DNA from 3 places in the Marinobacterium sp. BA1 genome. Region 2 is predicted to be linked to each of the others. Evidence: predicted binding sites of a transcription regulator. Region 2 holds the regulator's gene; each other region holds the start of a gene.
The links. The regulator sigma-54, encoded in region 2, starts transcription at its own class of promoters, with help from an activator protein. The targets are predictions, from matches to a motif close to TGGCACNNNNNTTGCTNT.

Region 1 (3,110 bases), 1.9 Mb from region 2:
TCCACCAGATTGAGTACAGCGCCCATGTCTGTTCTCCCCTGTTAGGTTGCCATCCGGATGCCTGCAGGCATCCCCCCTTCTCTGCCATCGGGCATCTGTCAGGGGATCGGAGGGTTGTTCCAGCGCTGCACCGTCACAATCATCTGCCCTTCGGCATTGTGCGTGTCGTCGCCATCCATCACCGTTGCCTGTACTTTCAGGTTACCGGCGTTGTTGGTCATCATGCGTCGCTCAGGATTGGGACCCGCAGCGGCTGGCGTGAATACACCAGTATCCGGGTTCATCTGGCCGGTAAAGCGAACATCCCCATCAGCCTCGGCCACTTCATCAAATGGCGCCACTGCCCATTGCGCAGGCATCATGCCGATGCGGTAGTCATCGTCGGTACCGGGCTTGCCGTCCGGCCCAACGGCCCAGGCTTCAGCTTCAAAACGAGCCTCCACTTTCGGTGTTGAGCTGCCATTGCCACCCACACGGGCCACGGCAAACTCCGGCACCACTTTCACCTGAGCGATGCGATCATAGACAGCAAAGCGCCCGCCCTGAGCGTCGCCCACACTCACCTCATGAATGCCCGAGGCGGCCTCGGATGCTCTGGCACGTACCTTGATCAGGCTGTCGCTTTCACTGATCACCTCGATAACATCAATGCCCTGGCCCAATACCGGCATGCCCTTAAGACCTGTACCGATAATGCTGACCTCAGCTTGGTTGCCCGCCCTGATGTAAGCCGGCTGCAGTGCCAGTACCCGGCTGTTGCCATCGGCACGCGCCGCTACCACATCAGCCCCCACTTCATCGTGATCACGCAGGAACATGCGACCTTCCAGCTGCCCATTGCGCAGCGCAAACACCTGTCGCATGGCGCGCCCATCGATCTCAAGATCCGCACGCCACTCATAGCCGGTATACACCACCGCCATGCCCTGCCCCTGAATGGGAGCGCCGTCGTCATACTGGCCACTGAGGCTGACTTGATACTGATCCTGACCCTCTGCGGGCATGACCTTCATCTCGGCATGGAAGGCGCCACGACCCGGCATATGGCCCACCAGCGTCCAACCACCGCTGACCGACGCTGCCGGCTGCTGCTGCCATTGATCCCAGGCTGCGGATTCCATGGGCAAGGCTTCAGCCAGATGCGGCACCATCTGATTCAGCGCAAGCTCGAACCAATCTCGATCACGCGCCAGCGCCTGAAATTCGGTTGTAGGCCACTGGCCCAGATGGAAGTGCACCAGATGCTCCCACTCTTCAGCGGGCCGACGCTGCAGCAGCACACGTGCTCCTGAGTGACAGCGGGCACACATCTCGGTAAATTCCTGTGAATCGAACGCTTCGGATGTATTCAGACGACGCTCAAGTGCATAGCGGGCTCCTTCGGTTTCTTCCGGTGCCAGTCCCTGCCGGTCTGCCAGATATTTCACCAGCGTGCGCCGGTCTTCATCGCTGATCTGCAGGCCATGCATGATCTGCATGCGGGCAATTGTCATCAACCAACCTTCCGGCGTTTTGCGTTGATGGCTGATACGGCTCCACTGCTGGTCAGCCTCCTGGGTGTGGCACGCCAGACACTTGCTGCTGATAATCTGCTCGGCACTGTCGTTGGCCATGGCCGTCTGAGCACTCACCGCCAGCGCCAATGCCAGCAGCCCCCCGCCCAGCGGTTTCAGAGTTGTTGTTTTCAAGGTCCGACCTCCTTCTGTGGTCATTGCAAGGGGCATCTGTCGGGACGCCCGTCGAGATCCAGGTCAATGTTGAGTCACAAAGGAGGTAGCACAGCCTGTGCCAAGTTCATCTTTTCAAAACAAAACAGTCACTTGAGTGAAATATTACGACTTTCGACCCCGTCAGCCAGGCAGCGTAATCTGTTTAATATCGCGACACCTGTTTCATCCTGAGACACACGCCCATTTTCAGGGCCTGACGCCGGAATAGCGGGCTGAATCAGATTCAGACAGTTGTCTCATTCTGCGACAGGCCATAACAGCCAGAACATGGGCACATGAAAATAAAGTTATTAATTTTCATATAGTTAGAATTCAGTCAAAACTGGCACAGCCATTGCGATACAGGGGAGACAGACTCAACGACAACGATAAGAGGTTCACCATGACGGAGTTTGCCCTTCACTCTGATACTCAGGCTTTCATCAACCGTCGCCACAACCTGCTGATTGGCGATCAACGCCCTGCCGGTACTGACGGCCGAGAAATTGATGTAATCAACCCCGCCACCGGTGAGTGCTTCACCAAAGTGGCCTGCGGCACCGCCGCTGATATTGATCAGGCCGTCGCAACGGCACGCCAGACATTCGAGGACTCCAGCTGGAGCCGCATGACACCGGTCGAGCGTGAACGCCTGTTATGGCGTTTTGCCGACTTGATCGACGCCAACGCCGACTCGCTGGCCGAGATCGAGTGTCTCGACAACGGCAAGAGCGTCGCCATCGCCAAGGGAGTGGATATCCAGCTGGCCGTCAACTTTCTGCGCTACATGGCCGGCTGGGCAACCAAAATCGAGGGCAGCTCGGTACAGCCTTCGGTGCCCTTCATGCCCGGCGCGCAGTTCCACGGCTACACGCGGCGTGAGCCGGTTGGTGTCGTAGGTGCCATTGTGGCCTGGAATTTCCCGTTGCTGCTGGCCTGCTGGAAGCTTGGCCCGGCACTGGCGACCGGGTGCACCGTCGTACTGAAGCCGGCTGAGGATACCCCTCTGACCGCGTTACGCCTGGGTGAATTGGCACTGGAAGCAGGCTATCCGCCCGGAGTGTTGAACGTTGTCCCGGGACTCGGTGGTGATGCCGGTGCAGCCCTGTCTTCGCACCCTGATGTCGACAAGCTCACTTTCACCGGCTCGACCGGTGTCGGCAAGCTGATCGGCAAGGCCGCCATGGACCACATGACGCGGGTTACCCTTGAGCTGGGCGGCAAGTCACCCACCATCGTGCTGGATGATGCCGATCCGCAGGAGGCCGCCGCAGGGGCCGCCAATGCGATCTTCTTTAATCAGGGGCAGGTGTGCTGTGCCGGTTCGCGCCTGTATGTGCAGCGTAAGCTGTTCGACAATCTGGTGGCGGATATCACCGATATCGCAGGTAGGATTCGTCT
Region 2 (3,110 bases):
TCGGGCTGGACAGCGTCATCAGTAATCCGATGGCTGTTGTAACACCTGGAATTCTGCAATGAGGAATGGCAACGCCTTCACCGATACCGGTGCTGCCAAGGCGTTCTCGGTTGATCAGGCCGCTGAAGATATCTTCAGCGGCCATGCCGTCCAGCTGCTCGGCGATAGTCTGGCTGGCGAGCTCAAGCGCTCGCTTTTTGCTGACCACATCGACGTGGCAGAGTGTACGGGATGAGGTCAGCAGTTCTGATAGTTGCATGTCGTGACGTGCTGCTACCGGTTATTTGTGGGATTTGAGTTTTTCTTTGTGCTTGATGATCTGGCGGTCAAGCTTGTCCACCATGCCATCAATTGCAGCATACATGTCGTCATGCTCATGCGCTGCGAATACTTCACCGCCGGCCAGGTGGATATCGGCTTCGGCCTTCTGGCGCAGCTTCTCGACACTGAGGGTGACCTGTACATTGGTGATGTTATCGAAGTGGCGTTCCAGTCGGTCGAACTTGGTACGTACATATTCGTTCAGGGCGTCAGTCAGTTCGACGTGATGGCCAGTGATGTTGATCTGCATAGGTTTTCTCCTCGTCATAAAGCACGTTCTTCCGGCGTGCCTGTAGTCTCATTAAACCAGACGCTTGCGCTCATTAGAAGGCGGAATGTTCATCGCTTCACGATATTTTGCCACTGTGCGTCTGGCTACGTTAAATCCCTGCTCTTTCAGCAGGTCGGCTATCTTGTTATCACTGAGTGGTTTTGCGGTATTCTCCGCGCTGATCAGCTTCTTGATCAAGGCACGAATGGCGGTAGAGGAGGCAGCGCCTCCGTCTGACGTGCTCACATGGCTGGAGAAAAAATACTTCAGCTCGAAGATGCCTCGGGGTGTATGCATGTATTTCTGGGTAGTGACACGGGAAATGGTTGATTCGTGCATCTCTACGGCTTCAGCGATGTCATGCAGAACCATCGGCTTCATACCCTCTTCACCTTCCTCGAAAAAATCGATCTGGCGGGCCACGATCTCGGTGGCGACCTTGAGCAGGGTTTCGTTGCGACTCAGCAGGCTCTTCAGAAACCAGCGCGCTTCCTGTAGATGGTTTTTCAGATAGGTGTTGTCAGCGCTGTTGTCGGCCCGTCTTATAAGATCAGCATAGTCGGTATTGATACGCAGCTTGGGGGATGCCTCTGAGTTCAGGCTTACATTCCACTGCCCCTGCACCTTGCGCACCACGACATCAGGTATAACGTACTCTGACTGTTCACTGCTGATGCTGGTGCCCGGTTTTGGATTAAGCGACTGGATCAGACTGATGATCTGTTGCAGGGCCTCCTCCTTCAGGCGCATGCGGCGCATCAAGGTACGATAGTCATGATTACCGAGCAGACCCAGGTGATCGCGTACCAGGCGTAATGCCTCTTTCAGCATCGGAGTGTTTTCAGGCAGCTGGCGCAGCTGTATCTGCAGACATTCGCTCAGGTCTCGTGCGCAGACACCGGGCGGGTCAAACTGTTGCAGGCGGTGCAGTACCGTTTCAATCTCTTCAGGCTCGGCATCTGCAAACAGCTGGGGTTCGCTCCGGGTGAAGTGTTCCAGAACTTCATCTACGTCCGTGCGTAGATAGCCATCCGGATCGACAGCATCGATAAGGGCCATGGCGACCATACGGTCAGGGTCACTCATGGGGGTCAAGTTGAGCTGCCACAGCAGGTGATCCTGAAGGCTGTCTTCGGCCGAATCGTTATCACCGGGTTCCCAGTCATCATCACGGGCAGGACCGGGTGTACTCTGGTGCTGGAAGGTATCATCCCAGTTGCTGTCGGTGGACAGCTCACGAGGGATTTCATCATTCCACCGCTCTTCCAGTGCGTTTTCGTCCCAGCTGTCCTCGTCAGCGGTGTCGTTAGAGAGGCTGTCGGCAGAGGCGTCGTGACGATCATCACGGGCTTCAGTCTGGGCTTCTTCGGCGCTGTCCAGTTCCTCCTCGACTTCCAGCAGTGGGTTACTCTCCAGGGCTTCCTGGATCTCCTGCTGCAGGTCCAGCGTTGACAGTTGCAGCAGACGTATTGCTTGTTGCAACTGGGGTGTCATCGTCAGATGCTGGCCGATCTTGAGTTGTAACGATTGCTTCATATCAGAGCTGCCAGGTGGACGGAGTGGATGTACATGATTGACGACTCAGGATCAAAGGGAAAACTGCTCGCCCAGATAGGCACGGCGAACCTGTTCGTTAGCCAGGATCTCGGCCGGTGTGCCCTGTGCGAGTATTCCCCCTTCACTTACGATATATGCTCGTTCGCAGATGTCGAGTGTCTCGCGCACGTTATGATCGGTGATCAGAATGCCAATGCCGCGAGACTGCAGGTGGCGAATGGTTTGTTTGATATCGCTGACCGAGATTGGATCAACGCCGGCAAAGGGTTCGTCCAGCAGGATAAAGTCAGGCTCGGTTGCCAAGGCCCGTGCGATTTCAACACGTCGACGCTCTCCGCCAGACAGGGCCATACCCAGGCTATTGCGCAGGTGAGTAATGTGAAACTCTTCCAGCAGCTGCTCCAGTAATGCCTTACGATCCGAGGTATTCAGCTCCTTGCGAGTTTCCAGAATGGCCATCAGGTTGTCATGTACGCTCAGCTTCCGAAACACCGAAGCTTCCTGAGGCAGATAGCCGATACCGCGGCGAGCGCGCTCATGCATGGGCAGGCGGGTAACGTCGTCCTGGTGCAGTCGGATTTGTCCCCGGTCGGCGTGGATAAGCCCCACGATCATATAAAAGCAGGTGGTCTTGCCGGCACCGTTGGGTCCCAGCAGACCAACGATCTGGCCCGTTTCCATCTGCAGGGATACATCCTGTACCACCTGGCGCCCCTTGTAGCTTTTGGCAAGGTGCAAGGCTTCCAGTGTCGCCATCAGTTGGTCCCCGTCGGCTTGGGCTGAATCACCATTTTGACCCGTTCGCCGCCCTCGCGGTCGCTGCCGAAAGCGTTCACCACCGCACGCGCCATATTGTAAACGATCCGCTCTCCGGTGAAGGTATCCTTGGACTGATCGACGCGTGCATTTTCGGTGATGGTAACCTCTTGTTGCTTGACCCGGTACTCCATCCTTTCACCGT
Region 3 (3,110 bases), 260 kb from region 2:
GCGGCGCCACCACGTGCGGCAGCATTGGCATCCATCTCCTCAGGAACTGAGTTGGGTCCGGGCGGCTGGTTGGAGAGCGCCCCCGGAACCCCCTGAGCGAGATCACCACTGGCGCGGTTTTCTTCCAGTGTCTGCTCGCTGCGCAACGCCGGCAGATCCGGATTGTATATCTCGTCTGCCTGTTCAACTTCGGTAAAATCGATATCGGTCGACACTTCAGCCCGGAAGTTGCCCAACCCAACAACCGGTTGGAGGATACTGTTGACCCGGTTAAGCAGGGTCTCTTCAATGCTGCGGGTGTACTCGAGCTGTTTTGCCGCCAGCACCACATCCTGGTCCTGGCTGCGTGTGTTGAGCAGACGCCCTTTCTGATCAACTACCGTGACATCATCCACCGCCAGCTCAGGAATACTGGACGCCACCAGATTGGCGATCGCGGCCACCTGATCCCGCTCCAGCGTGCGCCCGGAAAACATTTCGATAAATACAGAGGCACGCGGCTTGCGCTGATCACGTACAAAAACAGACTCTTTCGGCAACGCGAGATGAACACGGGCAGAACGTACCGCAAGCAGGCTGCTGATGGTACGCGCCAACTCGCCTTCCAGCCCACGGCGGAAGCGAGCATTCTCCATGAACTGACTGGTCCCCAGCCCCTGTTCCTGTTCCAGCAGCTCAAAGCCTACCGTCTTGTCAGCGGTAAAACCTTCAGCGGCCAGTTTTAGCCGCGCTTGATGCACATGCTCCTGCGGCACAAGAATTGCCCGGCCGTCAGCGTCAAACTTGTACGGCATGTTATACAGCCGTAACTGTTCAATCACTTCATTGGCATCGGAAAAGTTGAGATTGGAAAACAGCACCCGATAATCCGGCTTCTGTGACCAGAGCACAACGGCAAAGCCGATGGCGATGCTGGCAGCCAGCCCCACCATCAGACCCAGCTGGCGCAGGATTCCCAGGCTGTTAAAGCCGGTCATCAAACTGCCCTTGCTGTTAAGTTGTGCCGGTGTGTTATCCATTCAGCCCTGACCGTGTAAAACCTGAAAACATTAAATCGGCATCTTCATGACATCTTCATACGCCGTTACCAAACGATTACGCACCTGAGTCATAGCCTGAAACGAGACCGAAGACTTCTGAGCCTGAATCATGACCTGCGGCAGATCCACGCCAGGATCGCCCCGCTCATACGCTTCACGCAGCCGTGATGCTTCCGACTGGTGTTCATTGACCTTATCCACAGCCCCTTTGAGCAGCGTCGCAAAACTGTTGCTTTCGGTCTTGCTGATCCCCGGCGCACCAATACCTTCGGCCCTAAGATCCAGCATTTCGACCGGACGCGGCCCCTGCTGCACCTCTGACTTGATCGCGCGCATCTGTGACAGAAGGCTGTTGATATCAGCTCGTTCAATCATGCAGAGCTTCCTCCCGGACGGCAATATTTTGACATTATAGAGACTAACCCTCCCGCTTCAAGCTGCAATCACGCCAGAGTTGACAATATCCTGACGCCAATTGAGCCTGACAAGGGTCATGCTGTTACTGCTTAACGCTATAATGCAAAAAGCGGGCCATATAGCCCGCCGGGGAACCTGACGTTAATGCATGCCCTAGTATCGCCCTTCTGGCGATTCACCGTAGCGCAGCCGCACATACATCAGCGCTACCGTGATGGCGTCTCCCAAAGCTGTGTGCCGCTCAAGGATGGGGATATCCAGTTTGCCTGCAATGGTGTCAAAGCGCAGGTCGATATTACCCCCCACATGCTTCCACTTGATGATGTCGTGATAGACGTGGGAAAGCTCAACAGCCTTGTTGGGCAGGCCGAAACCGTACTTGGGGCGGATAAACTTGTCCAGCATGCGAATATCAAAATTGACGTAGTAACCGAGAATGGGACGATTGCCGACGAATTCGAGCACCTTTTCCAGAGCCTCGTCCAGCTCGATGCCATCCGCCAGATCGCTGGCTCTGATCTTGTGGATTTTGATGGAATCACCGCTGAGGCTGGCCGGAGGCTTCAATTTCAGGTCGAGACGCTCACTGGTAATCACTTTACGCCCTTTGATGCGCACAGCTCCGATCGACAGTATTTCGGCCTTTTTCACATCAAGACTGGTGGTTTCACAGTCAAGTGACACGACTTCGTCACCCTTGTAGGCTTCGAACAGATGCGCCCAGGGCCCTTCCCTGTGCTCACGTTTCTCTTTCAGACGCCGTATTGAGCGCGGAATGATCATCTACATCAGCCTCCCAGGTGGTAACGCATTGTCAGGTGCTTTTTGAACCCTTTCACCACATGCAAGGCATCACGCAGCAGTTCCCGCTCAAGCTTGTTCAGCTGCTGCAGGTCGATCATGTTTGGGGTTGGATCGGCTCCATCAGGACTTTCTTCGGCACGGCGGATCTGCTGCCGCAGACGCAGCTGAATAAACAGCGCCAGCGCTTCCGATAAATCACGGCCATGCTGTTCCTGCATCTGGCCACTTTCCATCAGCGCCTCAATGCGCTGGAAAGTATTCGTCTTGAGGATGCGCTGTTCAAGCGCGATGGTACGGACACCATGCACAATGGGGAAAATCCCGCCTTTCTTGATATCCAGCTGCCCCTTGTCCTTGAGGTTGCCGAAGAAGGTAAGTGGCGTATCAAACCCAATCGCGGCACGGGCAAAATGCGAGAAAAACACATCATTGTTCCGCAGGTGACGCAGGAACCAGTTACGCGCCACCTTGAACAGCGCCTCGTTACCCGCTACCGGCTTGGCATCAACCGCAATGGCCAGGTTCATCTGTGCACTGCCTTCACAGGTGTCGGCCCAATCACTGAGCTTCTGGGTCCAGTCACCCACCGAATTGACCCATTCGGGATTGGACACCATGATGTTACCTGGACAAGGCGGAAAGCCGAATGAAATCAGAGTCTCGCTGAATTGCTGCATGCATTGCTGCATTTCAGGCCAGGCCAGATTGTCACGAAATATAAGCGCGTTATCCTGATCGGTTTTCATGATCTGCTCGGCACGCCCCTCCGACCCCATCACGATCAAGCAGACGTGCGGCTGCATGTCCGCAGGGACGATCAGATCGAACAGCTTGGCAATAATGCGCCCG

Region 1: a site for sigma-54 is predicted at 1,774-1,791, ahead of peaA (quinohemoprotein amine dehydrogenase subunit alpha). Genes of this name have one in related genera too.
Region 3: a site for sigma-54 is predicted at 1,557-1,574, ahead of fliE (flagellar hook-basal body complex protein FliE). Genes of this name have one in related genera too.

Annotation. Positions count from the first base shown of each region.
Region 1 covers NZ_BAAFHC010000001.1:417,295-420,404, reverse strand. The annotation lists gene peaB (quinohemoprotein amine dehydrogenase maturation protein) at 1-26, opposite strand, end outside; gene peaA (quinohemoprotein amine dehydrogenase subunit alpha) at 99-1,688, opposite strand; gene ACAM29_RS01970 (aldehyde dehydrogenase) at 2,113-3,110, shown strand, end outside.
Region 2 covers NZ_BAAFHC010000001.1:2,294,719-2,297,828, reverse strand. The annotation lists gene ACAM29_RS11150 (PTS sugar transporter subunit IIA) at 1-259, opposite strand, end outside; gene hpf (ribosome hibernation promoting factor) at 281-571, opposite strand; gene ACAM29_RS11140 (RNA polymerase factor sigma-54) at 623-2,128, opposite strand; gene lptB (LPS export ABC transporter ATP-binding protein) at 2,180-2,905, opposite strand; gene lptA (lipopolysaccharide transport periplasmic protein LptA) at 2,905-3,110, opposite strand, start outside.
Region 3 covers NZ_BAAFHC010000001.1:2,553,564-2,556,673, forward strand. The annotation lists gene fliF (flagellar basal-body MS-ring/collar protein FliF) at 1-1,019, opposite strand, end outside; gene fliE (flagellar hook-basal body complex protein FliE) at 1,050-1,415, opposite strand; gene ACAM29_RS12350 (3'-5' exonuclease) at 1,611-2,240, opposite strand; gene ACAM29_RS12355 (DUF294 nucleotidyltransferase-like domain-containing protein) at 2,246-3,110, opposite strand, start outside.